2 regions of the Bradyrhizobium sp. ISRA430 genome follow, and region 1 is predicted to be linked to the other one. Evidence: riboswitches for the same ligand, from Rfam matches in the RefSeq annotation. Region 1 holds a riboswitch; the other holds the start of a gene.

Region 1 (15,708 bases):
GGGGGAGCCAGATAACCTATATCAGCGGCGTATGCGCGAGTTGCGGCAAACGCCGCAAGTAGCGTCGCTGCATGAGCCAGTGCCGTCACGAGCCTACCAAGCTTTCTGAACCGGTCTAACCGCAGTCGTCCAGGTTTTGTGAGCGCCAGATGTGGGCTCACCGTCACGTCAACGAGGTTCAATGTAGCAGGCAACTCCATACGTGCGCCTCGCGCTTACGCCACCAACGAACTCTACCGCCGCAACGTGAACTCCTCCGCTCCCCGTCGATGTTCCCACTCCGCCTGCTCGAGCTCGGGCCGGTCGCATGCGGCCTCGGGATAGCCGATGCAGAGATAGGCGATGAATTTCCAGGTCTGCGACACCTCGAGAATGGTGTGGATGCGATCCGGATTGAGGATCGACACCCAGCCGAGGCCGATGCCCTCGGCGCGCGCGGCGAGCCACATCGCGGTGATCGCCGCGACCACGGAATATTCGGTCGTCTCCGGCATCGTCGCGCGGCCGAGACCATGGCCGATGTCGCTTCCCTTGTCCGCGAACACGGCGAGATGACCTGGCGCTTGTTCGAGGCCGGAGAGTTTTAGCGCCGCATAGCGGCCAGCGCGCTCGCCGGCGTAGGACTTCAATGCATCTTCGTTGCACGCCTTGAAATCGTCGATCACGGCGTGACGTCTGGCACTGTCCGCAACGATGACGAAACGCCAGGGCTGGCTGAGGCCGACCGAGGGCGAAAGGCAGGCCGTCTCGATCAGCCGCTCCATGGTGCCATCCGGCAGCGGATCGGTCCGGAAGCGGCGCACGTCGCGGCGCCACACGAACAGCTCGTGCAGTTGCCGGCGGAAGAGGTCGTCGAACTCGACCATGGGGTCATCGCCCCATCTGCAGGCTTGCTGCCGCCAGCAGCAGGATCGCAATCTCGCCGATCTGCTCGAACGCGCCGAGGATATCGCCGGTCTGCCCGCCGATCTGACGCGTGGCGAGCCGCGCTAGGATCAGCCCCGCGAGCGACAGCAGGATCAGGCCGATCAGCGCCTTGCCCGGCCCGAGTGCGATGACGAGAGCGAGGATACCGAAACCAAACGCCAGGGCCACGCTTGGGCCCGGTGGCTGGCCCGCACTCGCCGAAAGTCCGTCCGGCCGTGCCGATGGCACCAGCGACATGAAGGCCGGCAGGCCCGCGCGCGATGCGACATGCGCCGACGACAGCGCGAGCGCTACCAGCCAGGGATCGGTGATGGCCCCGAGCGCGCTCCAGCGCAGGCCGAACGACAGGATCAGCGCACAAACGCCATAGGTCCCGATCCGGCTGTCGCGCATGATCTCGAGCTTGCGCTCGCGTGTCCGCCCGCCGCCGAGCCCGTCAACGGTATCGGCAAGCCCGTCTTCGTGCAGCGCACCTGTGATGAGGATGGTCGCAGCCAGCGCCAACAGGGCGGCCGCGGCTGACGGCAGCCCGACCCGGTTCGCGATCGCGTAGGCCGCCGCCCCTGCAAGCCCGACCAGCAGGCCGGCGACGGGCAGCGCCCAGCTCGCGCGCGCCATCGCGCCATTGCCGGCCGGCTTGGACGGTGCCAACGGCAGGACCGTGACGAACGACGCCGCGATCCTGAGATCGGTGACGATGTCGTGCAGAAGCTCGGTGCGCAGCATCATTTCAGCTTCATCGGTAGTCCGGCGACGACGAACTCGACCTCGTCGGCAATGGCCGCGATGGCCTGGTTCATGATCCCGGCGGCGTCGCGAAAGGCGCGGGCCAACGCGTTGTCGGGCACGATGCCGAGGCCGACCTCGTTGCTGACGAGGACGACCGGACTCTTGAGGCGGGGCAGGGCCTCGGCGAGCCGTGCGACCTCGCGCGTCCAGTCGCGCTCCGCATGGAGCAGGTTGGACAGCCATAATGTCAGACAGTCGACGAGCCTTGCGCCGCCGCCATCGGTCTCAGTCAGCGCCTGCACGAGGTCCAGCGGCTCCTCGCGCTCGATCCAGTCGGTTCCGCGCCGCGCGCGATGTCCTGCAATGCGCTCCGTCATTTCGGCATCGAGCGCCTCGGCCGTTGCGATGTACACGGGCTGCCCCGGAAAGTTGTGCGCGCGCGCCTCCGCGCGCCGGCTCTTGCCCGATCGCGCTCCGCCCGTGATCAAAATGACGGCCATCAAAGTCTCCTGTCGGCCAGCACTAATCACCAAACGCGGGCAAAGACAAAGCCGAAATCAGGCAGACGGGGGCTTGCGCTCGGCCGGGGTCTTGCGCATCAGGGGCAAAGCGAGACGGGAGAGCTGCGTGGGTTTTGCGGGCGCGATGGTGGTGGCGATGGCGGTGGATGCCCTGGTGGGCTGGCCATCGCCGCTGTTCGCGCGGATCGGCCATCCCGTGACCTGGCTCGGCCGGCTGATCACGGCCATCGATACCGCCTGGAATCGGCCGTCCGATGCGCCGGCGCTTCGCCGCGTCGCGGGCATTGCCGGCGCGCTCGTCGTGATCGCGCTGTCCGCCGCGCTCGGTTGGGTGCTTCAGTCCATGCTCTCCTCGGGCTGGATCGGGATCGTGCTGGTGGGCGTCCTCGCCTGGCCGCTGGTCGCGTTGCGTTCGCTGGGCGATCACGTGGCTGCGGTCGCGGATCCGTTGCAGGCCGGCGACATCGCCGGCGCGCGCGCGGCCGTGTCGCGCATCGTCGGGCGCGATCCCTTTACGCTTGACGAGGCCGGCGTCGCGCGTGCGGCTCTCGAGAGCCTGGCGGAGAATGCTTCCGACGGCATCGTCGCGCCCGTGTTCTGGGGCGCGCTGTTCGGCTTGCCCGGCGTCTTCGGCTACAAGGCTATTAACACGCTGGACTCGATGATCGGCCATCGCACCGAGCGGCACGAGGCGTTCGGCTGGGCCGCAGCGCGCATCGACGATGTCGCAAACTTCATTCCGGCGCGTCTCACCGGCTTTCTCTTCGTGCTGCTGGCGCCGCGGCCGCCAGAGGCGCTGTCGTGCATGACGCGGGACGCGAACCGCCACCGCTCGATCAATGCCGGTTGGCCGGAAGCCGCCATGGCCGGCGCGCTTGGCGTGCGGCTCAGCGGTCCCCGCATCTATCACGGCAGCATCACCAACGAGCCCTGGCTGAACGAAGGTGCACGCGATCCGCTCGCCGCCGACCTCAAGCATGGGCTGACGATCTATCGCCGCGCCATGCTGCTGCTCGCCGGCGTCCTTGCGATCCTCGCCTTCGCGTGAAAGAACAAGACATGCGCGAGCACGGTGGAAACCTCGATCAGGCCCGGCAACGTTTCGGCGGACGCGCGGAGGACTGGATCGATCTCTCGACGGGGATCAACCGGCGGCCTTACCCGGCCGTCGAGGTGAGTCTGCCGCAGTGGAGCGCTTTGCCGTCGCGATCCGAGATCGAGTCGCTGCATCAGGCCGCGCAACACGCCTATGGGACGCGCGCGCCGGTCGTTGCGCTAGGTGGCGCGCAGGCCGCGATTCAATTGCTGCCGCACATTGCATCGCGCGGCCACGCCCGCATTCTCGCGCCGACTTATAACGAGTATGCCGCGGTTCTTGTGGCCGCGGGCTGGGACGTTGAAGAGGTCGGCGAGCTGGATGCGCTCGCAGGCACCGACCTCGCCCTTGTCGTCAACCCCAACAATCCCGACGGCCGATGCCACCAACCCGAGACGCTGCTGGCGCTGCTGCCGCGCGTCGGCCGCCTCGTGATCGACGAAAGCTTTGCCGACGCGCTGCCGCACCTGTCGCTTGCGCGTGAGGCCGATCGGCCGGGACTGTTGATCCTGCGCTCATTCGGAAAGTTCTACGGGCTTGCCGGCCTGCGGCTCGGTTTCGCGCTCGGCAATGCGACCGATGTCGCAGCGCTCGCGGCGATGTCCGGCCCGTGGCCGGTGTCGGGCGCCGCGATTGCCATCGGGCAACGCGCCTTGCGCGATGATGACTGGGCCAAGGCAACCGCAGCGCGGCTCGTGCGCGACAGCATTCGGCTCGACGCCATGGTGCAGTCGCAAGGCTGGCGGCTCGTCGGCGGCACGCCGCTGTTTCGTCTCTACGAGACCGGCGACGCGCTGGTAGCGCAGGACAAGCTCGCGCGTGCCCACATCTGGTCGCGCGTCTTCGCGCAGAAGCCGACATGGTTGCGTCTGGGGCTTCCGGGCGGCGAGCCGGAATGGACGCGCCTCGCGGATGTGCTGGCGCGCTGAGCGCTCAGCGCGCCAGCGCGAGCAGGCCTTCGACATCAAGATGCGTCTCGATGTGCTCGGCGAGCGCGTCGAGCGCGCTTTCGACCCTGGCGTGGTAGGGCTCGTCGCCACCGGGAATGTCGAGTTTTGCAAGAAACGCCTTGCGGAAATCATCCGAGGTGAAGAGGCCGTGCAGATAGCTGCCGTGCACCCGCCCGTCGCGTGAGATGGCGCCTTCCGGTGCGCCGTCGAGCCTTGCGAACGGGCGTGCGCGATCCGGCCCTTCGGTGCGGCCGATGTGAATTTCGTAGGCCTCGATCGGCTGGTCGGTAGCCGTATGCACGGCTGCGACGCGCGTCAGCGTCTTCTGCGCGCTCATCTCCGTCGTCACGTTGAGAAGCCCGAGGCCTGGCGTTTCGCCTGCCGGCCCTTCGATACCGTCGGGATCGGCGACGCTTCGCCCCAGCATCTGGTAGCCGCCGCAGAGGCCGAGCACGTGACCACCCCTGCGGTGATGGGCGAGGAGATCAATGTCCCAGCCCTGCGCGCGCAGGAAGGCGAGATCGCCCCGGGTGGACTTGGAACCGGGGATGATGACAAGGCGGACGTCACCGGGGATCGCTTCGCCCGGTCGCACCATCACAAGATCGACGCCGGGCTCCAGCTTCAAGGGATCAAGGTCGTCGAAATTGGCGATCCGCGACAATGCGAGACAGGCGATCTTGTACTGGCCCGGCTTTCGCGCGTCGCGCAGCCCCAGCGCATCCTCGGCCGGAAGCTCGCCGGCGCGCGTGAACCACGGCAGCACGCCGAAGCCGTGCCAGGACGTTTTCGTTTCGATCAGCCGGTAGCCGTCGTCGAACAGCGTGGGATCGCCGCGGAACTTGTTGATGACAAAGCCCCGGATCATCGCGGCATCGTCCGGGTCGATCACCATCTTGATCCCGACGAGTTGCGCGATGACACCGCCGCGATCGATGTCGCCGACCAGCACCACCGGCACGTCGGCCTTGCGCGCAAAGCCCATATTGGCGATGTCGGCCTTGCGCAGATTGACTTCGGCCGGGCTGCCGGCACCCTCGACCAGCACGACGTCGGCGCGCGTCTTCAGCCGCTCAAAGCTCTCCAGCACGGCGCCCATCAAGGAAGGCTTCATTGCAGCGTAGTCGCGGGCGCGTGCGGTGGCGATGCGCTTACCGTGCACGATCACCTGTGCGCCGATATCGGTCTCAGGCTTGAGCAGCACCGGGTTCATGTCGGTGTGCGGCTCGACGCCCGCGGCGAGGGCCTGAAGCGCCTGGGCACGGCCGATCTCGCCGCCATCAACCGTGACGGCGGCATTGTTCGACATGTTCTGCGGTTTGAACGGGAGCACACGCAGGCCGCGCCGCGTGAACGCGCGCGCAAGGCCGGCGACGATGAGCGATTTGCCCACGTCCGAGCCGGCCCCCTGGATCATCAATGCGCGCGCCATTGCGATCTTGTCTCAGAACTCGACGCCGGCTTGCGCCTTGATGCCCGAGCGGAACGGATGCTTAACCAGCGTCATCTCCGTGACGAGATCGGCGATCTCGATCAGCTCGTCCTTCGCGTTGCGGCCGGTGAGGACGACATGCGTCATCGGCGGCTTCGAGGTCTTCAGGAAATCGACGACCTCGGCGATGTCGAGATAGTCGTAGCGCAGCGCGATGTTGATCTCGTCGAGCACGACCATGCGCAGCCGTTCATCGGATATCAGCTCCTTCGCCTTCTCCCAGCCGGCGCGTGCCGCGGCGATGTCGCGGGCGCGGTCCTGCGTCTCCCAGGTGAAGCCTTCGCCCATCGCATGGAACTGGCAGAGATCGCCGAAATGGCCGGTGAGCAGCCGCCGCTCGCCTGTATCCCAGGCGCCCTTGATGAACTGGACCACGGCGCAGGGGAAGCCATGAGCGACGCAGCGGACGATCATGCCGAAGGCCGACGAGGACTTGCCCTTGCCGGCGCCGGTATGGACGATGATGAGGCCCTTCTCGCCGCTCTTGGTCGCCATGATCTTGTCGCGGGCGACCTTGATTTTCGCCATTTTCGCAGCGTGCCGTGTGTCGGTGTCCTCGGTGGTTCGGGTATCGGGTTCAGGCGTCATCGGACGGGGTCCTTCGGCTTGACAAGTGGCGGCCATGGGCAAATGGTGGGCCCGCGTTGGTTCCTGTCCTACGACAGGCGAAGAGGGAATGCGATAGGGCGCGAATCGGCAAGATTTGAGCCCAAAATGCAGCCGCCCCCGCGACCGTGACCGGAGAGATGCCCGAAGCCACTGATCCCCCGGGATCGGGAAGGCGGGGATCGAAGGGACAAACCCTGCTCCGCAAGCCGGGAGACCTGCCAGCGCGGAGTTTGAGACCGGCGGACGGGGTGTTCCGCGACGGGGAAACGAGCCTTCGCCAGAACGGCTCGTGCGCCTCATCGCCTCCGGCCGTCTTTCGTGGAAGGGGCGATGACCGTCACGCTTCATGTCTGCATCACCTGCCGTGCCGGCCAGACGCTCGCCGAGGGCGAAGTCACGCCCGGAAAGCGCCTGCATGGCGCGATCCTCGACGCCGGTGTGCCCGAGGGCGTCACCGTGGTTCCCGTCGAATGTCTTTCGGCTTGCAGCCAGGGCTGCTCGGTGGCGCTGAGCGCGCCCGGCCGCTGGTCCTATGTTTATGGCCGATTGTCCGATGCCAACGCACGCGATGTGGTCGCGGGTGCCACGGCCTATGCGGCGGCGCCTGACGGCATCGTACCCTGGCGCAGCCGTCCCGAGATCTTCCGCAAGCAGTCGCTTGCCCGTATTCCCCCCATTGCCGTCGTGCCGGAGGCCGCCGAATGAACTCGCTCGCAAAAGTGCCGGTTACGGTCGTCACCGGTTTTCTGGGGTCCGGCAAGACCACGCTGATCCAGCACCTTCTCAGCAATGCCAACGGCAAGAAGCTCGCGGTGCTCGTCAACGAGTTCGGCAGCGAGGGTGTCGACGGCGAGATCCTGAAATCCTGCGCTGATGCGAACTGCCCGGAAGAGAATATCGTCGAGCTCGCCAATGGCTGCATCTGCTGCACCGTCGCCGACGATTTCATTCCGACCATGGAGCAGCTTCTGGCGCGGCCCGTGAAGCCCGATCACATCCTGATCGAGACATCGGGCCTGGCGCTGCCAAAGCCGCTGCTCAAGGCGTTCGACTGGCCGGAGATCCGTTCGCGCATCACGGTCGACGGCGTGATCGCACTCGCCGATGCCGAGGCCGTCGCAGCCGGCCGCTTCGCGCCGGATCCCGACGCGGTCGAAGCGCAGCGTGCGGCGGATGAAAATCTCGATCACGAGACGCCGCTGTCGGAGGTGTTCGAGGACCAGATCGCCTGCGCCGACATCGTGCTGCTGACCAAGGCCGATCTTGCCGGCGCCGCAGGCCTCGAGGCAGCCAAGGCGGCGATCTTGGCCGAGATGCCGCGCCGCGTGCCGATGCTGCCGGTCACAGATGGCGCGATCGACGTGCGCGTGATCCTCGGCCTGGGTGCTGCCGCGGAGAATGATCTCGCCGCGCGGCCCTCGCATCATGATGGCGAGGAGGAGCACGAGCATGACGACTTTGCCTCCGTCGTGATCGATCTTCCGGAGGTCAGGGATATCGACGGGCTGGTCGCATCGATCCAGAAGCTTGCGCGTGAGCAGAACGTGCTGCGTGCCAAGGGCTATATCGCCGTCGCGGGCAAGCCGATGCGCCTGTTGCTGCAGGCGGTCGGCGAGCGCGTGCGGCACCAGTTCGATAAGCCCTGGAGCACGGGCGCGCGGCAGTCGAAGCTGGTCGTGATCGGCGAACACGGCGATATCGACGAGGCCGCAATCAGGGCAGGACTTGGTATCTGATGCACGTCGTCTTCCGCGAGAGCCGCGGTCTGGAGGAGACCGCGACGCCAAGGGACATCGGCCAGGACCCGGCCGATCTCGTGGTGCTCTCGTTCTCGGACTCGGATCTTGCCGCATTCGCGGCCGGCTGGCGGCGCGGCCGCGACAGCCTGCCGTCGCTGCGGCTCGCCAATCTTGCGGAGCTGCGTCATCCGCTCTCGGTCGATACCTATATCGAGCGCACGCTTTCGCAGGCGCGCGGCATTCTGGTGCGCCTGATCGGCGGTGAATCCTACTGGTCCTACGGGCTCGCGGCCCTTCACCAATTGGCAAAGGACCGTAACATCGTGCTGGCGGTGCTGCCGGCCGACGGCCGAGACGATACGCGGCTGGATGCGTACTCGACCCTGCCGGTCTCGACGCTGCGGCGGCTGAAGGTGCTCTGCGACACCGGCGGTCCGGTCGCAGCGCAAGCCGCGATCGCGCAGCTTGCGCTGGCCTCGGGTCTCTATGCCGGGCCGGTCGTCGGCGAAATGAACGTTCCCGAAATGGGGTTCTACGATCCTGTACGCGGCGTGATCGCGGCGCCCCCTGGCTCCGACGGCAAGCCGCGCGCGCTTGTGACCTTCTATCGCGCCTATCTCACCGCCGCGGACACCGGTCCCGTTGATGCCCTGATCGCGGCGTTGCGCAAGCAGGGCTTTGACGCCTTTGGCGTGTTCGTCGTCTCGCTGAAGGCTGCGGGCGTTGCGGATTGGCTGCGCGCGCATCTTACGCAAAGCCCTCCGGCGGCGATCGTCAATGCGACGGCGTTCTCCGCGGCGGGCGATGACGGCACGACGCCGTTCGATGCAGCCTCATGCCCGGTGTTCCAGGTCGCGCTCTCGACGGCACGACGGGAGGACTGGTCGGAGTCGCTGCGCGGCCTGTCGCCCGGCGACCTCGCGATGCATGTGGTGCTGCCCGAGGTCGATGGCCGCCTGTTCGCGGGCGTGGTGAGTTTCAAATCGGCCGCTGCGCGCGATCACGATCTGCAATTCTCCCATCTTGCTCATCGTGCGGATGAAGAGCGCGTGAATGTGGTTGCCGCACGTGTTGCGGCCTGGCGGCAGCTTGCGGAGAAGCCGGCCGGTACGAGGCGGCTGGCGATCGTGCTCTCGAATTATCCGGGTCGTCCGCACCAGATCGCGCACGCGGTCGGTCTCGACGCGCTCGCCTCGGTCGAAGCGCTATTGTTCGATCTTGCTGAGACCGGCTTCGACGTCTCGCCGGCGCACGCGCTCGGCGAGACCCTTCTGACGCGGCAGTTGACCTGCAGCGTTGCCGACTATCGCGCGGCGCTCTCGCGTCTTCCGCAGCAATTGCAGGACGATCTCGCGCAAGCCTGGGGCGCGCCGGAAGACGATCCAAGCTGCTGCAACGGCGCGTTCCATTTTGCTGGCCTTGCATGCGGCAAGTCGATCATCGCCGTCCAGCCGGAGCGCGGTGAGGCGAGCACGCGCGATGCTGACTACCACGATCTCGCCCGCACGCCGCGCCACGCCTATGTCGCGTTCTATCTCTGGCTCCGGCAGCAGGGCATCGATGCCGTCGTGCACATGGGCGCGCACGGCACGCTGGAATGGCTGCCCGGAAAATCCGTCGCACTGTCGTTGAGCTGCTGGCCGGAGGCGCTGATTGGCGATCTGCCGGTCATCTATCCCTTCATCGTCAACGATCCCGGCGAGGCTGCACAGGCCAAGCGGCGCATCTCTGCCGTCACGATCGGCCACCTGCCGCCGCCGCTCGCGCAATCCGCGGTGCCGGAAGGCTTGCGCCGGCTTGAACGGCTCCTCGACGAATATTCGACGGCCGATGGTCTCGATCCCGCCCGCCGCCAGCGGTTGATCGCCGCGATCCGCGACGAAGCCCGCGCCGCCGGGCTTGAGGACGATCTCGGCCTGAGCCCCGCGGCTGCGCCGGCCGAAGCAATCCCGCGCATCGATCGCTTCGTCTGCGACCTCAAGGAAAGTCAGTTCGGCGACGGGCTGCACGTGTTCGGCCGCGGCGCCTGCGGCGATGCGGAGCGGGACGCGCTGCGCGCCGCGCTTGCGGGACAACGCGTCGCGCCGGGGCCGTCGGGCTCGCCCTATCGCGGCCGCCAGGACGTGCTGCCCACCGGGCGTAACCTGTTTGCGGTCGATCCGCGCGCCGTGCCGACGCCGTCGGCGCATGCGCAAGGCATCAAGCTCGCGGAAGAGCTGCTCCGCCGCCACTTGCAGGATCACGGCGACTGGCCGAAAGGGCTCGTCGTCGATCTCTGGGGCTCGGCAACGATGCGCACCGCAGGCGAGGAGTTTGCTATGGCGCTGCATCTCGCCGGCCTTGCGCCGCGCTGGGATCACGCCTCTGGGCGTGTGACTGGCTACGACATCATCGCACCGGCCGAGCTCGGCCGTCCCCGCATCGACGTCACGCTGCGTGTATCGGGCCTGTTCCGGGACGTGTTTTCAGGTCTCGCTCAAATGTTCGAGGCCGCAGCCGAGGCGCTCTCCGCGCGCGAGGAGGAGGGCGATGAGAATCCGTATCGCCATTGCGAGGCCCGCGTGTTCGCGCCGCGCCCCGGACAATACGGCGTCGGCCTATCGTCGATCCCGGATGTCTTCACGCCCGATACGCGCGAGGCCGCAGGCGAAGCCTGGCTCGCGGCTTCATCCTGGGCGTTCTCCGCCGATGGCGCGATGCAGCCCGATCGCGCCGGCATCGAGGCGCGGCTTGCCGCCGCCGATGCGTTCGTTCACGTTCAGGACTTGCCGGAAACTGATCTCTTGCTCGCCGCCGATTACGCCGCGCATGAAGCAGGCGTCGCGGCAGCCGCAGCACGCCTCGGCGCGGCCGCGCCATCGCTCTATCATCTCGACGCAACGCGGCCCGAGCAGCCGCATGCGCGTACGCTGACCGAGGAGATTTCGCGTGTGGTGCGTGCGCGGGCCGCCAACCCGGCCTGGATCGCCGGCATGATGCGCCACGGCTTTCGCGGCGCCGCCGAGATCACGGCGACGCTGGAGCATATGGCCGCCTTCGCTCATCTGGCCGGCGCCGTGCCGCCGCATCTGTTCGATCTCTACTTCGACGCGACGCTCGGCAATGACGACGTCCGCACCTTCATGGCGCGCGAGAATCCGGCGGCGCTGGCTGCGATGGAGGCATGCTTCACGCGCCTGCATGAGGCGTCGCTCTGGCAAACGCGCCGCAATTCGATCGCGGCGGCGCTGCGAGAGGCCTCATGAGCGCGGTCGCGATCAAGGGCTGGTGTCCCGGCGCGCTTCGGCCGATGCAGTCGGGCGATGGCCTTGTGGTCCGCATCCGCCCGTTCGGCGGGCGGCTCGAAGCAACACAAATTGTCGGCATTGCCGATCTCGCCGGGCGTTACGGCAATGGCCTGATCGACGTGACGAGCCGCGCCAATCTCCAGATCAGGGGCGTCGATGAACGGGGGCATGGGCCGCTGCTCGATGGGCTTGCGCGATTGGGATTGCTCGACCCCGATCAGGCGACGGAATCGCGGCGCAATATTCTGGTGACACCGTTCTGGGACAATCGCGACGAGACGCAGGCGCTCGCTGCGGAGCTGGAGGAAGCGCTGGCCGACAGCGCGCTCGAGCTTCCGACAAAATTCGGCTTCGCTATCGATGATGGGACATCGCGCGTGCTCGCCGGCGATTCCGCCGATGTGCGCATCGAGCGCGACCGCGTGGGCCGGCTTTTGGTACGGGCCGACGGCGCAAAGCTCGGTCGGTCCGTTACGCGTGGACAAGCTGTGACGACGGCGCTGGCGTTGGCAGAATGGTTCATCGCTTCCGGCGGTATCAAGGGCGGGCGAGGGCGCATGGCCACTCATCTCGCGCGTGGTGTGACATTGCCCGGGACATTGGGCGGCGAGACCGAGCCCGCGCCGATCACGGCCGCGGCGCGCCCCGGCCAATATCCGCAAGGCGCGCTGGTCGGCATCGCCTTCGGGCAATTGCCGCACACGACGCTGCATCAGCTATCCGATTGTGGACATGCGCTGCGCATGACGCCATGGCGAATGGTCCTCAGCGAAGGCAAGCGGGAGATGCCGAGCGCGGCGGGCCTCATCACCGACGCCTTTGATCCCTCGCTGCGCGTCATCGCCTGCAGCGGCGCGCCGCGCTGCCGCGAGGCGCATGCCGACACCCGGGCGCTTGCGGCGGTACTCGCGCCGCGCATCGCTGCCGACACCCGGCTTCATGTTTCCGGCTGCGCCAAGGGCTGCGCCCATTCCGGCGCGGCTGCGGTTACGCTGGTGGCGACCCGCGCCGGATTCGATCTCGTCCGCGACGGCTCGACGCGCGATGAGCCGGTCTTGCGCGGCTTGAGTGGCGCCGACATCGTCGGTGATCCTTCCATTCTGTTGGGAGGCCACTGATGCCGCATCTCTATGAGACCGATGGCGCGGCGATCTATCGGCAATCCTTTGCTACCATCCGCGCGGAGGCGGATCTGGCCCGCTTCACAGCTGATGAAGAGCAGGTCGTGGTGCGGATGATCCATGCCGCCGGCATGGTGGGCCTCGAGGCGCACATCCGCTTCACGCCGGGCATGGCAACCGCGGCGCGGGCTGCCTTAAAGAATGGCGCGCCGATCCTGTGCGACGCGCGCATGGTCTCGGAGGGAATTACGCGCGCGCGACTTCCCGCCGGAAATGCCGTCATCTGCACGCTCGGCGATGTCGCCGTTCCCACGCTCGCGCAATCCATGCGCAACACGCGCTCGGCCGCGGCACTGGAGCTATGGCGGCCGCATCTCGATGGTGCGATCGTTGCGATCGGCAATGCGCCGACCGCGCTGTTTCATCTTCTCAACATGCTGGAGGATCGCGACTGTCCGCGGCCAGCAGCGATCATCGGCTGTCCCGTCGGCTTCGTCGGTGCCGCCGAATCCAAGGCCGCGCTGATGGCCGATCCGCCGGCACCGGCGCTGACGGTCGAGGGCCGCCTCGGCGGCTCGGCGATCACCGTTGCTGCCGTGAACGCGCTGGCGAGCCGGAGCGAATAGCGATGGGACGCATCATCTGTTGCGGTCTCGGTCCCGGCGATCCTGATTTGATGAGCGTGCGCGCGGACCGAATGGTGCGGGCGGCGAAGCACGTTGCCTATTTCCGCAAGAAGGGCGGGCCCGGCCAGGCGCGGCGCATCGTCGAGGGCATGCTTGCAACTGAGGTGACCGAGTATCCGATGGAATATCCGGTCACCACCGAGATCGCTTTCGACAGTCCAGAATATGTTCGGCTCCTTGCCGGTTTCTACGACGAATGGGCGGAGCGCCTGGCGCGGCTTGCTCGCGCTGTCGATGTCGTCGTGCTCTGCGAAGGCGATCCTTACTTCTACGGCTCCTTCATGCATCTGCATACGCGCCTGCAAGGTCGTGTCGAGATCGAGGTGATCGCCGGCATTCCCGGCATGGTCGGCTGCTGGAACGCTGTCGGCCAGCCGATCGCGCTCGGCGACGACGTCACGACGGTGCTGATGGGCACGTTGGCCGAGGATGAGCTCGAACGGCGCATGCGCGATTCCAATGCGCTCGTCATCATGAAGACCGGCCGCAATCTCCAGAAAGTGCACCGCGCGCTCGCCGCTACCGGCCGGCTCGACGATGCCTGGCTGGTGGAGCGCGGCACCATGCCGGGCGAGCGGGTCGCGCGGCTCGCCGACGTCGATGCGGCCGAGTGTCCCTACTTCGCGATCGTGCTCGTGCACGGCAAGGGACGTTTCATGGATAGCGCCGAATGACGGGTACGCTGACCATTGCGGGCCTTGGGCCGGGCAGCGACGCGGTGGTGACGTCGGAGGTCTCCGCCGCGCTTGCGGCTGCAACCGACATTCTGGGCTATGCGCCCTATGTCGCGCGCGTGGCGCCACGGGCCGGACTTAAGCTGCATCCCTCGGACAATCGCGAAGAGCTGCAGCGCGCAAGCGAGGCCTTGCGTCTCGCCGCCGAAGGCGGGCAGGTCGTCGTCGTCTCCTCTGGCGATCCCGGCGTTTTTGCGATGGCCTCTGCCGTGTTCGAGGCACTCGAACAGACGCCGCAATGGCGCGATCTGCCGATCCGCGTGCTACCCGGCGTCACTGCCATGCTGGCGGCGGCGGCGCGCGCGGGCGCGCCGCTCGGCCATGATTTCTGCGCGATCAATCTCTCGGACAATCTGAAGCCATGGGCGGTGATCGAGAAGCGCCTGCGGCTCGCCGCGGAAGCCGATTTTGCCATTGCAATGTACAATCCGAGATCAGTGAGCCGGCCGGAAGGATTTGGCCACGCGCTGTCCGTGTTGAAAGACGCTGGCTGCGGCGAGCGCCTGGTGATTTTCGCGCGTGCGGTCAGTGCACCAGACGAACGGATCGAAACCGTCACATTGCACGAGGCCCGACCCGAGATGGCCGACATGCGCACGCTCGTGATCGTCGGCAATTCGCAGACGCGTCGCGTTGGCCGCTGGGTCTATGCGCCGAGGCAGGTCCGATGACCGAGCCACTGCATCGCTTCGGTGACGCTCTCCACCCGCGATCTCTCGGGCAGCTCCGGCCGCGCGATCATGATCACGGGCAGACCGAGCGCGCGGGCGGCGTCGATCTTGGCGCGTGCGCCATCGCCGCCGGAGTTGCGGGCGACGATCCACGCGATACCGCGCGTGCGCATCATTTCGAGTTCGCCATCAAGCGTGAAAGGTCCGCGCGACACGATCACGTCTGCCGCGAAGGGCGGGGGCGCTGCGGGCGGATCGACGAAACGCAGCGTGTAGGCATGCTGCGGCTTGGTCGCGAACGGCGCGATGTGCTGGCGGCCGATGGCGAGGAATACGCGAGCCGGCGCCTCGGGAAGCGCAGCGACCGCGGCGTTGACGTCAGCGACCTCGATCCAGTTGTCGCCGGGCGCTCGGCCCCAGGGCGCGCGTTCGAGTGCAAGCAGCGGCGTGGCCGTATCCTTGCAGGCCTCGATCGCGTTGCGGCTCATCTCCGCGGCGAAGGGATGCGTCGCATCGACCACATGCGTGATGCCTTCACGTCGAATGTAGTCGGCAAGACCACTCGGCCCACCAAAACCGCCGATGCGGGTCGGCAGCGGCTGGCCGGCAGGAGCGCGGGTGCGGCCGCCATAGGAGTACACCGCGTCGATACCCGCGCGCGCGATCTCCGCCGCGAGCAGGCTCGCGTCGGCCGTTCCGCCCAGAACGAGGGCGCGCGTCATGGCTGATCCCTGGCTGACCATCATCGGTATCGGCGAAGATGGCCTTGCCGGCCTCTCGGACGCAAGCCGAAAGGCGCTCGCCGAGGCCGAAACCGTCTTCGGCGGCGAGCGTCATCTTGCACTCGCAGGCATAACCGGCCGCGGCCGTCCGTGGCCGGTGCCGTTCGACGCGGAAATCGTGCTGAGCCGTCGCGGTCGTCCGACAGTGGTGCTCGCCTCCGGCGATCCGTTCTGGCACGGCGCCGGTGGAAGCCTTGCCGAGAAACTCGATCGCAGCGAATGGACCGCGTACACCGCGCCGTCGACGTTCTCGCTCGTCGCGGCGCGACTGGGCTGGCGACTCGAATCAGTCGTTTGTCTCGGTCTCCACGCCGCGCCATTCGAACGCCTCGTGGCGCATCTGGCGCAAGGTGTGCGGATCATT
Region 2 (15,708 bases), 3.2 Mb from region 1:
CGAGTCACATGGCGGCCACATCTCCGCGGAAGCGAATCCGAGCGGCGGCACGATGTTTCAGTTCACCCTGCCATTTGCGGAGGTTAGTGAAGAGGCATGATTGGGCGGCGCATTCTTGTGATCGACGATGATGCCGCGATGCGGGACTCGCTGGCGTTTCTGCTTGATGTGAACGGTTTCTACGTAGCAACCTATGAAACCGCGACTGAGTTTCTCAATGATGGCGCGAGCGGCCCGGTTGACTGCATTGTATCGGACATTCGCATACCGGGTATGAGCGGTCTCGAACTGGTGCGCAAACTGAAGTCCGATCGCGTCGACTGCCCCGTCGTCCTGATTACTGGTCATGGCGACGTATCGCTCGCAGTTGAAGCGATGAAAGCGGGTGCGGTCGATTTCATCGAGAAGCCGTTCGAGGAGGAGGTGCTATTGCGTGCGATCAATAGTGCTTTGGAAGCGCGGCCAACAAGGCCAGCCGATGACGCAGCGAAACTGCAGGCGGAAGCCCGCCTCGCGGACCTCTCGTCGCGCGAGCGTGACGTCCTGCAGGGACTATTAGCCGGCAAGATCAACAAGGTGATCGCCCATGACCTTGGCATTAGTCCCCGGACGGTCGAAGTTTACCGTGCGAACCTCATGGCCAAGACCAATGTCCGCAGCATGTCCGAGTTGATGCGGATCGCCATTAACGCGGGACTTTAGCAGCAGCGCAAACGCTTATTCATGCATTCAAGCTGATGCAGCAGCTTTGACTTCCTGTACGGTCTTCCGAAACACGTTTTTCGTCTTATCGCGCCAAGGGCGCCGGCCCCGACGTGGCGCGCCGGATAAGGACGATCACCAGATCCGAGAGCGATGCGTGCGTTCGAGCATTCTGATCAATTCCGAGAAGCGCCAATTCGGACGCAGCACTGATATCTATCGATTGAGGGAATCACGATCCGAAACGATCCAACAGCACTGCCGGCCGTCATCAATCATCTGCGAGCGGCTCTGATTGGCCTTCCAGCGGCAGTTCAAGAATCCGAGCACTGGCGGATCCGCGGGACCGCGACGAACGAGCCCTGCATGACCTTCGCTGGCTCGTTGTTCCTCCAGCAGGCCTGGTTTGCCATGACATGAATGTCGAGCCGGCAATGGCGAGAGACGGCAATCCCAATCCCGTCGCCACCCTGATCGCCGCACTGGTATCGCGGCAGATTGGCTGGGCACAAATCCTAGAGTGCCGCGGCTAACGTTACCGATGCAAGACACGCAATGCTGGTTCTTGCCTACGGACCATCGCGAGAGCTTGCCGCTTTCCGGTTTGATCGTGCTTAAACAAAATCACGACGGCATATGAAGCAGATCAATTGCCGGCCCGGATTTGTGCTCCGATGGACAGCGGGTCTTCCCGGAGATCGGCATTGTTCGGGAACATATTGGTCCTTCCCACGGAGCTCCCGGTGCGGGCTGCAGTAAACGGTTCGATTTCCTTCGCATTGGGGACGGGTGCGCATCTTGAGGTTGTGGTGATCGGCTGAGAGACGACTATCATTCCGCTCATTGCGCTCGGCTGGGCCGCAGTCGCTTCAGTCTTCGAGATCAAGCAGGCGCGTGCCGTTTGAGCGGGCCGAAGCGGCACTTCGGGTACTTGATCTGCGGGCACGGAACGTCGGCATTTCCTACACCAGCCGTGCGCTGAGTGCGGTTCCGGCCGAGGCGAGCCGGATCATCTGCGCGAGCGCGGATCTACAACCTGACCATGGTCACACAGCGTCGGAGGGGCTACGACAGCTACGATAACTCTATTCCCTTTGCCGGCTGGCGGCCCTGTTCTGTACCTCCCATCCATCTTCCATGGCACTTTTTCGATCAGACGAATCGGGATTTGCTGGGAGGGTCAGCCGCCGTGCGGCCTTCGTGCAATCACCATCCCAGTCCTGATGTCGCACTGAGGCACGAATTCCAGATGCGATCAGAACGCCGTTGCAATCGGCGCAATGGCGACGCCAGGGGCCCGATCAGGAACGAGGAGTGCCGTCTGTCCGGCCCCATGCGTTCGCCGGCGCTCCAACGACGAGGTGCGGCCGGGCCCGCTATCATGCGACACTGCTCCGAACGTTGCACGTGCGCTAACGGTCGAGATGCCGCAGGAACTGCTCGCGGACAGTCTGTCACCGGCCATCCGACGATGCCCCGAGCTCAGCTTCAGGCCAGGCCAAGTCACGATTTCCTCCGGCTGCAACAGTCGCCGGAGAGCGGCAAGGCCGGTCTTTGAGCCAGGTCAATATATCACGCGAGCCGAGTTCTATGATCCGGGTCCCAACTCGGTCCACATGCGCACGTATCGGATGATTTCCAAACACGTCGTCCACGTCGGCCAGCGTACATCGATCAGGATGCGGTCAATGTCCGCCTCGTCACCACCGCGGCCCACCGATGCTGACGGGGATCGGAGTCCCGGCGTCCAAACAAGACTTCCTGGAGCAAGCCGAAAGTGGCGGTGGACGACAGCGTTCGGCCTGGCTGGAGCTCTTCACGGGCGCGGCCGACGAAGTCAGCATGCAGCTTTCTAATCCGATTTGAGCATGTTTGAGCAACCAACGGACCGCCGAACCATTCAAGACGCCCTCCTCAGCGGACTTACGTGTAAATACTTAAGGGCTTCTCCGTAGGGGAAACATCCAAATTTCCCAGTTCGTCAGGAGCGGCCAATGTCCGCGTGCCATCGACGCTCGCAAGATAGGGTCCGCCATGCACGCTCAGGTTGCCAGTTTTACCGAGACCAGCCGCCATCCAACCAGCGTCTTGCGTGGGCAACCTCATGGTTGTGGACCGTTTGGCATGATTGCGACACCGATGCGGTTCACTCGCAATAGCGAGATCTACAGCGAAGAGGAGTCAGCGGAATACGTATATCAGGTGGCGTCGGGCGCTGTGCGAACCTACAAGATTCTGGAAGACGGACGTCGTCAGATCGGTGCGTTTTATCTGCCCGGTGACATGTTCGGCTTCGAAGCCGGAGGAAGCCATATCTCTTCGGCCGGAGCGATTTGTGAGACGCAGCTGCTGATGGTGAAGCGTACCGCCCTCATTGTTCGGGCCAGTCACGAGAGGGAGCTAACACGGCAGCTGTGGGACGCGATGGCGCTCGAGCTCCGCCGCTTTCAGGAACATATGATGCTCCTGATCAGCAGCGCTGAAGACCGGGTCGTCACCTTCCTGCTCGATATGTCTCGCCGCGCTACGAAGAACGGTGCCATCGAACTGCCCATGTCACGGCAGGATGTCGCCGATTATCTTGGCTTGACGATCGAAACCGTGTCGCGCACCTTTACCCAACTTGAGCAAAATGGCGTGATCGCCCTGCCGACCTCACGCCGAGTCGAGCTGCGTAACGACAGATTGCCCAGGAGCTTTGTGCAAAACCTAGGCTAAGTCGATTTACAGCTCAGATTGAAGCGCACTGCTTTTTGCGTCGAACAGCGCGGACAAATTGCAGCGCAAAGGACACCGAAATCGGGCGATCTTGCCAATGGCAGAAACGCTCCCAGCCTACTTTTGTGCCTCCAGGAGCACCGCAATGATCATCGATCTTTTGCTTCGAGAGCATCGCAACATTGATCTGCTTTTGGTCGCTCTTCAACGCGAATTGGAGATTTTTGAGAAAGGGATCCGTCCCGACTATGAGGTCATTCGCGCGATTATCAGCTATTTCGAGGTTTACCCGGAGCTGTACCATCATCCACAGGAAGACTTGATTTTTTCCAAGCTCAAGGCTCGCGATCCGGATGCAGCTGCAATCGTCGGCGATCTCGCGCTTGAACACCAGGAAGTCGTCGACCGTTTGCACCACTTCGCGCAAGCTATTGACGCCATCCTGGCGGATCGTGAACTCCTTCGGCAAGACGTCGGCAATATCGTACACGACTTTATAGTACGCGAGCGGCACCACATGATGTGGGAAGAGCGAGATTTCTTTCCCGCCGCCCTGAAGACTCTCTCGGCTCAGGATTGGACCGAAATCGCTTCCGCCCTCACCGATCATGGAGATCCGCTATTCAGCGAGACAGCGGCAGCGACTTCCGATGCGTTAAGAGCGCATATTCTGCAATTGGAACAAGAAGCTGAGGCCGAACGGAGCTCGGTCGCGTTTTCGTCCGCCAAGGCCGGCAACCCGCGACACGGCGCCGAGACGGATGGGGCGTATTGACCGCTGCGACAGCGTCGATCGCTACCTCCAATCCGAAGCGATCGCGGAAGCTTTAGTTGATGCTGGATACGTACGTATGCCGCACGGACGTCTTGCCGTGGCGAGGCAGGAAGGCAGGCTGAAGCGCAACTTCTAGACTATACTGTCGATTGCGCGGACGCCCTCATTGGGCTCGGCGCCAGCGCGATCGGGCGCATGCAGCAAGGGTTCGTCGCGAACGCTATCTCGGCAAAGGACGACCTTGCTCGCATCGCCGAGGATCGGCTCGCCACCGCGAAGGGCTATTTGCTGACGGAGGAGGATCGCTTTCGCGCCGAGATCATCGAGCGAATCATGTGGGACACGGCAGTCGATCGCTCCGAGACATCCCGTCGTCACGGTCTGGATCCGAAGTTCGCCGTCGTCGATCGTTCTCGAATCGACAGCCTTATCGCAGACCGTCGTGGTGATCGATGATGGCCAGCTTTCCGTAGCAGATGGCCGTAGAGTTCCTGCTCCGGAACGTCGCATCGGCGTTCGACGCTCATCTTCTTCGGTGCGGGGCTACACACAGTCGGGCGGTCTAAACCGGCTGCGCCGATCCGAGTCATGTCGGATCCGAAATCGCCATCACTTAACTGGCCTAACTTGGGGGCGGACCACGCTCACGGCTTAGGAGCACCCTATCGGCACCGGGCCATTTTGAAGCTCGTGACATCCTCTGATGAAATCCTCTGCGTGGTCCGCTGATAGATCTCGAACAGAGGCTCAAGCCGAAACCCGACTATCGGGTGGAACCGGTTGACCAACGACTGGCTTAAGCAGGGTCCAAATCAATAGCAACCGCTCTGCATTGGCTACGCTTGCGAGATCCTTGGAGCCGGGTTTTTGGTATCGTCGTGCTGATCGAGCATAAGGATTCCAGGCAGGAATGCGCACGAGTTTGGGTCGGTGCCCTGCGGCGACCGCCCGGCATCACTGCCCCTCGTTACTGTCGCAACCGTTGCCGACGTGCTCATGAGCGACAAACCTTGGTGTAGATTTCTAAACCTCAGGCTATACGGTCGCATACCATGGCATAATTGAGCTACGCTGAGCTTGTGCTTCAACTGGGCTCAGATTTTCGGCGAATGTCCTTGCCGTGATCGAACCGGCGGCTGTCCTCCCTCCGCCGATGGAAGTCCGCGCGATGCGTCAGCGTCGCTCCTCCCAGACTCTCGCCCGGCCCGCTAAGCGAGGCCGGGCATTTTTTTGTTCCCAAGGCTCCCTCGATTATCGAGAGCGCAAATGACAGCAAGCTGATCAGCTTTGTCGATAAGAGACCCAAGTCCCGGATCAACGGCCTCGCGGATCGGATGCAGCGCGCAGTTCGCGGGCGGCAGCGACCATGTTCGTTATCGCCGGCCGAACCTCCTCCCATTTGCGCGTCTTCAGGCCGCAGTCCGGATTGACCCAGAGCTGCGAATCCTGCAGCCGTGTCCGAGCCAACGCCATCAGCTCCTTCATTTCGCCCGTCTCGGGAACGCGTGGAGAGTGGATGTCGTACACGCCCGGCCCGATCTGATTTGGATATTCGTAGCTCCTGAACGCGTCGAGGAGTTCCATTTTCGAGCGCGACGTCTCGATCGAGATCACATCCGCGTCCATTGCAGCGATCGCACCGATGATGTCGTTGAACTCCGAGTAGCACATATGTGTATGAATTTGCGTTTGATCAGCGACGCCCGATGAGCAGATGCGGAAGCAATCCACGGCCCAGTCGAGATAAGCCGTCCACTCCGATCGACGCAACGGCAATCCTTCGCGGAGTGCCGCTTCGTCGATCTGGATCATGGTCGCACCAGCATTCTCGAGATCGCGGACTTCGTCTCGGATCGCGAGCGCAATCTGGCGGCAGACCTCGCTCCTAGGAATATCGTCGCGAACAAAGGACCAGTTCAAGATCGTCACCGGTCCGGTCAACATCGCCTTCATCGGCTTCCTCGTTAGTGATTGCGCGTAGCGCCACCAGTCCACGGTGATAGGCTTCGACCGCACTACATCGCCAAACAGGATCGGTGGCCTGACGCAGCGCGATCCGTAGGACTGCACCCATCCGTTCCTGGTAAATGCGAAGCCGGCGAGTTGCTCGCCAAAGTACTGCACCATGTCATTGCGCTCGAACTCGCCGTGCACGAGGACGTCAAGACCGATGTCCTCCTGCCAACGTACGGCGCGCGCTGTCTCCTCCTTGAGGAACCTGTCGTATTGCTCGTCGCTCATCGCGCCTCGCGCATGCGCAGCACGGGCATTCCGGACCTCTGTGGTCTGCGGAAACGATCCGATCGTCGTGGTAGGAAAAGCCGGCAGTCCGAAACGATTGCTTTGGATCTCGGCCCGACGGGCAAATGGGCTGGCGCGCCGACGCATGGGCTGATCGATCGCTCTCATCCGGACAGCGACATTGGCATCACGGATTTTCGGCGAAGTCCGGCGGACGGTCGCGGCACATTCCGACTCGGCAAGAGCTAGCGCAACATTCTGGTCGCCTGCGAGTGCCCGCGCCAGGATCGCAAGCTCCCGCATCTTCTGGACCGAGAAAGCAAGCCAGCTCTTTACGTCAGAAGCGAGCCTGGTCTCGAGTTCAACATCGACCGGCACATGAAGCAGCGAGCAGGATGGGGCGATCTGTACACGATCCTTGCCGAGCTTCGCAATCGCGGGTTCTAGCCGCTGGCGCAGCGACGACAAATTCGACCGCCATACATTCCGGCCGTCGACGACACCGAGCGAGATGACGAGATCACTTCGGCCGCCAGCGATGATCTGGTCCAACAACTGTGGCGCTCGAACCAGATCGAGGTGCAGTCCGGCAACTGGCAGACTCAAGGCGGTGTCCAGATTGTCGCCGAGGTCGCCGAAATAGCTGGCAACCATGATCTTGATGGCCGGCCCCTCCTTGGCGAGCCGGTCATAAGCATGTCGCAAAGATTTTCGCGCCCCCTCATCCAGATCAAGAACCAGGCAGGGCTCGTCCAACTGAACCCAATTTGCCCCACGTTTGGCCAATTCCTGCAGAACCTCGATATAGGCCGGTATCAGGTCATCCAGTAGTGAGAGTGGCTGGAACGCAGGATCGGGACTCTTGCCGAGCTTTAGGAATGTGACCGGCCCGATCAGGACAGGGCGGGTCTGAAAGCCAAGGGACTTGGCTTCCTCATACTCCTCGATCGGCTTGCGAGAGCATAGCCTGAAAGTCTGTCCCCTGTGAAACTCGGGGACCATATAGTGGTAGTTGGTGTCGAACCACTTGGTCATCTCCTGCGCGGGTGCGCCAAATCCGCGCGATCCGTGACCGCAACTCGCATCCTGGTCGTCGCATTGTGAACCGCGGGCCATGGCGAAGTACGTCTTGAGCGAAACGGATTCGGCTTTCGAGGCGTAGATCTCCGGGATGGCGCCAACCATGACACTTGTGTCGAGCACCTGGTCATACAGCGAGAAATCGTTCGATGGAATGACCGTGACGCCGATAGATTTCTGACGAGCCCAGTTCGCGGCACGCAGGCCAGCTGCGTCCTCGAGCAACTGCTTTTCGCTGATTTTTCCGGCCCAGTAGCTTTCTAGAGCGAGTTTGAGCTCGCGCCTTGGACCGATGCGTGGCGTTCCGAGCGTGGCAACCGGAAGGGAGAGAAGAGACATAGCGTTAACCCCATGTTGGGGGCAAAGGCCATGGCGGACGCAGGCAGGGGAAGTCGCGCGGTGCGACGGCTGCTTGGCGCACCACCGGGACACCCCGCCCGTGGACGAATATATTGTCGGGGCAGGTCTCCTGGCTCGCGGGTCATCGCTGCTGTCCGGCCTTCCCGAAGCCGCGCAGGCTTCAGTGACATCGTTGGACAGCGGCTCGCCGCTCACAGTTGCGGGGGCAGCGCCGGCATATTCACCGGCTTCCCTCTTAGCTCCGGATCAAGTGGGAACCGGAGAACCTCGACGACTTGGATTATCGGCAAGACAAGTCTTCCGTCAACCTCTCAGATTATGTCTCAAGCTGGTGCTGCGACATTCGCTACGCGAATGACTGCGCATCTTTATCGTTGAGTCGATGTAGAAGCGCTCTCCAGCCCGCGATATTGTAATGACCATCGCAGCCGCCCCCTGGCCGCACGCCAGATCGGTGGAAGGGACAAATGCGGCTTCCGCGGTCGGGACTGCCGCCTGGAGCAGAACGCATTTGATGCGTGTCCCGGCTCGGCAGCGGTTCTTAGCGCGTCCGCCATCCAGCCGCCCTCTCGACCAGCTGGATCCGTGCTGAATACGCCTAAGACACTGGCCAAGCTAGCAACATACCTGGCCGGCACGTTGATTTGCAGTGCCAGCTAGACTCCAAATGCTCGGCGGTGAAGATCGGCTTCGCGTCGTTGGCCTTCTACAGCAAAGCGCACCTGACGAAGGCCGCTCTCGAGTTCCGAGCGCCGCATGTCGCGAAAGAAGCGCCAAACGCGCTCTGGCCTCTTGGCCGCAAGTGCCCAGAGGCATGTCAGAGATCGAAAGCCCACATCCCGGCAACGATACCGAACCAAACGGTTCTATGGCGACAAACGTGATTCCAATTCTCATCAGGAACTTGGCACCGAGGCGCTCCGCTGCGCCGTCGAATATCCGGTCCGTGACGAGGATGCATAAGCCGCGCTCGATAGCGCTGAACGGAGACATCGAGACGTGCCCAAGTCGGAAAGCCGACAAAGAGGACATAAAAGCGGTGCGAATTGCCGTCTGTTACCTGGCACGAGGAATGCAAGTCTTCGGCATGCCCAGTCTCCTCCTGCTGGGCATGTCCAGCACAGCAACTTGAGGCTGTCGCCGGCAGCGAAGTTAGCGGCGCGTGACATAGAGGGGAGCGCCTGCTCGCACGGGACACCACCGGTCTCCCGTCGCGTCGCCGCTAACTTCTTGCGCTCGCGCATAACAGGTTGAAGGTTGCCCGCTTTGGAATGACGTGTGGATGAAGCCAGATAGGCCGACAGTTATGAGAAAAGTGTCTAGAAGACGCGCGTTATGGTTTTGTCTCGGTCGACCCCTGATCTGCCTGGCCGGGCTGGCTGCGACGAGCAACAGTGTTCGCGCCATCGAGAGCCCCCATATCGAAAGATTCAAGTCAACGTGGCGAGCGCAAGACGGTGAGACAATAGAACAAATTATCTCCAACGTCTCGAAGGTGGCACAGTTCGTCCCTCGAATGTGGGGCGTCGCTGAACTTGACGAAAACGACTATATTTTCGTTTCGTGGACCAGGCACCCGGATGATACATTAGACGAACAGTACGTTATCACCTGGAGGATCGCGCTCGACGGCACGTTTCAACTTGCGTCGACCTATGCGAAGCCGATCGAATTGGGCTGGCACGCCCTGGCGCTCTCGTTGATCGCCACTGAAGTCAAGGAGGGTGAAAGGGACGCAAATCTTCGCTTTCTGCATGATCCGAGCAACTTCAACTTCGTGACGACCACGCAAGGCCGGCTCGGCGATCTTCTGCGGCAGGGCCGCTGCACTATCGTTGAGCCTGTTGGAGTGGACTACTTGCCGAAGCAGAAGGACAAGCCGACCGAGAAAGGTGATCTGTGGCGCGTTTTGCTTTTGGTGAACTGTAATATCCCAGGGCCCCGTTTTTTTACACACAACGGGGTCATCACTTTCGAGAAGAGCGAAGGGCAAGATTGGGAGCCGCAATCCTCCTTTGCCAAGCGTATCGCAGCCTTTCCTCCCGGCTCCTGGTTCGCTCGCATGGAGCCAAAGGAACGGGAAGAGTTAGAGGGGAGCGAAAGGCCTTGGTAAATGGTCGCGCAGAGCAAGATCGCGCCGCAGCTCCTTTAGCGCCGAACGCCTCAAAGCAACTGCAAGACATATCCGCTCTAAAACCGCGGTGTTTACGCCTTCGCAACAGTCGCGAGCCTTTCCCGCAGCCTTCAGCCGTCATCGAAAAAATCGGGCGGCACGATTCTGCGAGGAGTCGAGCTCAGCGACGCGTGCCAGCTTGCGAGACGTGGTTTGGCCCCGACGCAGTGAGAGGACACCAATCTGCGAGGGAACCAGCTCTCCATGCCATTCTTCACGGGACCGGGCCTGGAGATGCCTCGGGCTCAAGCCCGATCCGGCGTGCGCCGCGCATCGCGCGACTGACTGGCACCCGCAAGAGCGTGAGCCTGCCGACGTCGAGGCGGCACCCGGGAGTGCTGCGACGAAACCGGTTAAGAGGGCAATGGGGCAGTGTTAGCGGGGCCGGCATACCCCCTGAGCACCGGCCCTTTTCCGAGCGCCCCCGGCGAGGATCCCCGGAGCCGAGGCATCGAGGACCGAACTGAGTCGGCGCTAGATTTCCTCGCGCGCATTCGTCTGCGCGTCATAGATCCGGATTTGAAGCATGGGAAAACGCTTCTTTAATTCTGTCCCACCTGCCCTGGCGCCGTCTCTGGTTGCGAATTCGGCTCTGAGTCGGCCATCCACTTCAAGCGCGTAAGAAGAGACCGGCAATTCCCGGGGGGCTGCAACCATTTCATTCCCATTGTGTAGCGAGGTGGTTGAGAATGATGTGTAGCTTGAGTCGGCCAAACCGCACCAGAGCTACCTGCCCGAGTGCCGCGATGGGACCAACCCATGTTGTGGATTGACGCCTCGCCGAATGGCATCAGGATGGCACTCGCGATCGCCCGAACACGAGGGCGGCTCACCCCTCGCCCGGTGCGTATACGACGAAGCCACGGCTCCACATGGTTGCCCTTCCAAATGTCTCTGGCGCAACCGCACACCCTCATGCCGGGCTTGCTGGGTAACGCTCCATATGTGATCACGGGGAAGCGTACTACGAGGGAGCGGCCGCCAGTCGCGCCGCCTGGGTCATGAAAAATCCGGTCCTTGTACGAACGGGGCGGCGGCACCAGGTGCAGGGCAGAGGTGCGAAAAGCCAAAATGCGATTGGCATCAACGACCATCCCGGCAGGCTCTCCGAAAGAGAGCTCCGGGTTTTGCGCGGTTTGCGCAAACGATACCGATTCATTTGCGCAGCGAGCGTTGAGCTGAACTCCGTGGCGCCTTTGTCCAACTCTCAGAGGAGAGCGAGAGCAGACTTTTCGGACATAAGTCTTTTCGTGACAAGAATTTACGGCGAAATGTCATCACCCTCGCCGAAACCATCGGCAGCCTATGTCTGCCGATGGAGGTTGGCACAAAGCATAGCCAGGTTGCTCCTCCACGCCTGACTTCCGCTCGACCGTTAAAATTCACAGGCGCTTTTGTTCTTCAAGCGCGTGAGAAACAGCATCCGAGGTTCGGCTTTCTCCCGCATACCGAGTTCGTGGCTGAGCGATGGGGATCTCCTCCTCAGGTCAAGAGGGTGCAGTGCGCGCAGAGAGAGAGAGAGAGAGAGAGAGAGAGAGAGAGAGAGACGGCGAACGTAGTCGGCTAACCCACCCTACGGCAGCTGCGAGAGCGGCGACATCAATCCTTCGGCCGCAGCTTCTCGACTTCGGCGTCGCTCGGCAGGTAGTCCGCGGCCGCTCGATGCCAAGGAGCGCGAGACGCTGATGGCGCTATTGAACAAGCTGCGGTGAGCTGTTCATTCCGGGACGCGACGAAGTTTCGCAGGGTGGGCAAAGGCGCGTAAGCTTCTGAGAGAGAGAGAGAGAGAGAGCGGCGAGCTCGAACCATACCGCGACCCGCACACCGGAAGAAATCGCTTGAACCTCACGCAGCGTCAGGTCGTAGCTTGGAAATGACGGCCAAGCTTTCATAAAGCAAACGTCGAGAGATGCCGACCGAATAACGGACATAGCGTTTAAGCAGTCGAATGTGGCGGCGCCGGATCGTGCGTGAACATGGATCAAGAGCGAAAGGTTATGGTCGGGATGAAACACCGCGTAATGATGGTCGCATTGTTCGCTGTCATCACATCTCCGGTCTGCGCAGCGAAGCTCAGCGGCCCTGCGCGCATCCTCGACGGCAATACGATCGAGATCGAGCAAACCAAGCTTCGGCTCTCAGGCATCGAAGCTCCTGAGACTGACCAGATTTGCCTCGACGCCCACGGCCGGAAATGGGCTTGCGGCGTAGCTGCTCGCGACGAGCTGATCAAGCATTCGAACGGACGAACGTGGGATTGTCATACCACAGGAGTTGATGAATACAGCAGGTCACGCGGCAGTTGCTTCATAGAAGGCGAGGACGTGAACGCCTGGATGGTACGCTCCGGCTGGGCACTATCGTCGGGTCCTTCTACCCATACCTACGTTATCTATGAGGTTGTGGCGAGCAAGGCCTATGCGGGGCTGTGGTCGGGGGCGTTCATCGCGCCCTGGGACTGGCGTCGCCGCAACAAGGGGACGATCATCATCGGCGCGAGCTCGGTTCCGATCGACGCTCAGGAACTCCTGCTCGGATCCGCGCTGCTATCGGACCCGCCCTCGTCCGAGTGCCTGATAAAAGGCACCGTGGACCGCAACGGCGAGCGCATTTATCACCTGCCCGGGCAACTCAGTTACAAGCAAATTGACATGACGAAGAAGCCCAGTGAACGCTGGCTCTGCAGCGAAGCGGAAGCCGAAGCCACCGGGTGGCGTAAAGCCGCGCGATGAGGTGAGATGCATGCAGGCAGGCCATTCTCCGAATATGTCCTATCTGACCAAGATCGCGCCTTCGCGCCGCTCGCTGTTGCTGTTCGCTGTTTCGGCGGTTTGCCTGCGGCTTGGCAACAACATTGTCGATGCGAAGGAAGCAAAAGCGCCGCCCAAGCCAGATAACCTGCTCTCGCCAGATGCTGCCCTTAAGCGGCTGATGGAAGGGAACGATCGCTATGTCCAGGGCGTATCACGAGGCGACGATTTCAAGCGCGAGCGCCCGGTTTTGGTGGATGGGCAAAATCCATATGCCGCGGTTCTGAGCTGCGCCGATTCTCGCGTGGCGCCTGAACTTGTCTTCGGCAGCGGACTTGGTGATCTGTTTGTCTGCCGCCTCGCCGGCAACTTCGCCAACGATGACACGCTCGCCAGTATGGAATATGCGGTCGCCGTGCTGAACACGCCGCTGATCCTGGTACTTGGCCACGATCATTGTGGTGCGATAGACGCGACGATCAAGTCGCTCCACGACGATAAGCCGCCGCCGGGGCACATTTCATCCCTCGTCGCTGCGCTTGCGCCTGCGGTAAAAGTATCTCGCCAGCAAACCGGTGACACGCTCGCCGAAGCAACCCGACAAAATGTAATCGATAATGTCAACAAACTAAAATCGACGGGGCCGATTTTGAACGCGGCAGTTGAGCAGAACAGACTGAAGGTCGTCGGGGGCCTGTATCGGCTCGACACCGGCAGGGTCGATTTGCTGAGCTGACGCTGGCACCTTCGCGCAGCCGGCTATTCGTTTGCCGCCTGATACAGGGCTTCGGTCGAGTTCCGCGCAATTCGCTCGTGCATCGGCTGCATCAAATGCACCGAATACAATCCGCTCCACAATTGTCATAGCTTCGGGAAGACCTTTGGTATGCGCGGCCTCTTAATTCTGCTCGCATTCTACGTGCTCATGTTGGCAACGCGAGGCCAGCACCAAGAAACACTCATACCGCGGCCGACAGTATTCATGCCTGCACGTTGATGCGCTAGGCCAACAGAGGTGGTGCAAGCGGCAGATCGCGGTGCGAGGCATTCCGAAGATCACATAGAGCAAACAGCGCTGTCTCTGATCGGAAGAATTGTGCCGCCTCGGCTTCGAGAGCTTCGTGCTTCTCGCAATCGCCGCGCGGCAGCCGTGACCCACCAGCTCCGATCGGCGCGCCGACCTCAATCGCGGTGAACAGAGACTTCTTCATGCGCGGCGCGCTCGCCAGGACCAGATAATCGTTCGAAGCAAAATCAGTCCCTGCGCGCGGCTTTAGGCAACGCAGTAGATCGTCTCCTCTGAAGGCTTCTAGGCCGCGGCATAGCTGCTACGGGTTGGACGCATTGCTCAATCCGCCAAATGCCATCAATGGTGAAACGACTGTGATCGCTATAAAAAGATGAAGATCTGCCGTCCATTCTTTCAATGGCGGTCGGAGGCAACTGTCTCGCATCAACCAGCACGATGCGCGGCCTGCGCGTTTTTCCCTTCCCCGAAGAACGCACAACTGCAGCCAGTGCCGCGCCCATTGACCGTCACCATGATTGGCGACTGTAGTTCTTCGATTACGTAGATGACCGCGCTTCGGTTTCGGTTTTGGCAGGTCACGGCGTATCTGTTGATCAACTATCCCGCCCCCGCGGGAGCGCGCGATCGAGCCTTCGTCGCACAAACTTTCTTCGTATGACTGGCGCGCCACACATTTGCAGGATAATCTAACGCGCGCTGGTCAAAAGACGCCGAGCGCCACCGGCGTCATCCGTCATGTACTAGCGTCCGGCGGACAAGTCCCGAGCTGGGGTAGATGTCGCGAGCAAGCACACTCCGATGTCTCAACGCCGACAACCAGCTCGTGCTTGACGGATATTCGGCCAGGCAGAACGAGCATACCAAGGCCTGCTCGTCCATACCAGTGATGCCGCTGGACACCTTGATGCCAGCGCCACGCGGAGACACCTGCGCCCCCAATCCTTTGCACCTAATGGCCTTTCCGAAGGCCCGCCGAAAGAAGGAACCGTTGCGGCGCGGACGATTCCGCCCCGGATGGTTATTTGCAGATTGGGCTTCGCCATGCGCGCGCAAGCTTCGTACTGACCGGACAATGCACACTCTCTCAGCGAGACCCACATTCGCGAGCACGGTAAATTGCGCTGTTGGTAATGTCAGGAGGTCGGAGCGGGCCTGAAACTCCAGCAGGCAAGCCGAGCCCGACTGGTTCGCGCTCGAGGTCCACTTCAGTCATTCTCCTTCCGCCGTGTTCGGTTGATGACGTCTTGTGCATGGAATCAGACACGGGAGGCGCGAGCATCCTGCCGGCGCGGCATGAGCCACGTGATCTCGCTCGATTCAGACACGGCCGGCAGACCATGATTGATGGCACGTCGATTGCTGGGGACATGGAAAAGAGCCGCGGCTTGGGCGACCTCGCGGTCGGCAAGTCAGGAATTCACAACGTGGTTCGAGCCGGCCGGGCCCAAGTGTGACAAATCGTCCATTGGAGAAGACATGACAAAACGAGCGCTGCCGTCGGCCGTCGGAGACATAGTGCAGCAGAGGCGGATCGATCTCGCCGCCGCATATCGGTTGCTTTGCCGGTTCAGCCTCAATGGCAGCATCGACAGCCATATCTCCGTCAGCCTTCCCGGCCCTCAACATCTTTCTTTGAGTCAATCCGCTCGGGGTGTGGTTTGGACTGGCAACCGCCTGTAATCGCATCACAGCCGATATCAACTGCGACAGTTTCGACGATCCCTTCCGACTGGGTATCAATCCGGCCGGCTTCGCCATGCGCGCGCAATCCAAATCAGTGAATCGCGGCATCGATTGACTCAAGACACGGAGGACAGCTTATGAACGCTCCACCAGAGAAGATCACTGCAGAAACTGACGCTACGGCCGCGACCTGGGA

The links. Region 1 has a riboswitch for cobalamin ahead of MTX21_RS10910 (DUF1636 domain-containing protein). Riboswitches for the same ligand answer to the same signal wherever they lie in the genome.
Region 2: linked by a shared signal. The riboswitch ahead of metE (5-methyltetrahydropteroyltriglutamate--homocysteine S-methyltransferase) and the one ahead of MTX21_RS10910 (DUF1636 domain-containing protein) in region 1 are both predicted to bind cobalamin.

The regions. Positions count from the first base shown of each region.
Region 1 is NZ_CP094516.1:2,186,954-2,202,661, reverse strand. Features, by position in the region: gene MTX21_RS10950 (methyltransferase domain-containing protein) at 1-182, opposite strand, end outside; gene bluB (5,6-dimethylbenzimidazole synthase) at 234-866, opposite strand; gene cobS (adenosylcobinamide-GDP ribazoletransferase) at 871-1,656, opposite strand; gene cobU (bifunctional adenosylcobinamide kinase/adenosylcobinamide-phosphate guanylyltransferase) at 1,653-2,156, opposite strand; gene cbiB (adenosylcobinamide-phosphate synthase CbiB) at 2,284-3,225, shown strand; gene cobD (threonine-phosphate decarboxylase CobD) at 3,237-4,202, shown strand; gene MTX21_RS10920 (cobyric acid synthase) at 4,207-5,655, opposite strand; gene cobO (cob(I)yrinic acid a,c-diamide adenosyltransferase) at 5,668-6,303, opposite strand; cobalamin riboswitch at 6,344-6,562, shown strand; gene MTX21_RS10910 (DUF1636 domain-containing protein) at 6,655-7,029, shown strand; gene cobW (cobalamin biosynthesis protein CobW) at 7,026-8,060, shown strand; gene cobN (cobaltochelatase subunit CobN) at 8,060-11,308, shown strand; gene cobG (precorrin-3B synthase) at 11,305-12,468, shown strand; gene MTX21_RS10890 (precorrin-8X methylmutase) at 12,468-13,097, shown strand; gene MTX21_RS10885 (precorrin-2 C(20)-methyltransferase) at 13,100-13,831, shown strand; gene cobJ (precorrin-3B C(17)-methyltransferase) at 13,828-14,562, shown strand; gene MTX21_RS10875 (cobalt-precorrin-6A reductase) at 14,538-15,284, opposite strand; gene cbiE (precorrin-6y C5,15-methyltransferase (decarboxylating) subunit CbiE) at 15,283-15,708, shown strand, end outside.
Region 2 is NZ_CP094516.1:7,583,873-7,599,580, reverse strand. Features, by position in the region: gene MTX21_RS35710 (PAS domain S-box protein) at 1-100, shown strand, start outside; gene fixJ (response regulator FixJ) at 97-702, shown strand; gene MTX21_RS35700 (helix-turn-helix domain-containing protein) at 2,827-3,420, shown strand; gene MTX21_RS35695 (hemerythrin domain-containing protein) at 3,566-4,195, shown strand; gene MTX21_RS35690 (hypothetical protein) at 4,391-4,651, shown strand; gene metE (5-methyltetrahydropteroyltriglutamate--homocysteine S-methyltransferase) at 5,510-7,855, opposite strand; cobalamin riboswitch at 7,958-8,161, opposite strand; gene MTX21_RS35680 (nodulate formation efficiency C protein) at 9,372-9,989, shown strand; gene MTX21_RS35675 (thermonuclease family protein) at 12,026-12,781, shown strand; gene MTX21_RS35670 (carbonic anhydrase) at 12,792-13,535, shown strand; partial or broken gene MTX21_RS35665 (8-amino-7-oxononanoate synthase) at 13,867-14,085, opposite strand; gene MTX21_RS35660 (acyl-CoA dehydrogenase family protein) at 15,650-15,708, shown strand, end outside.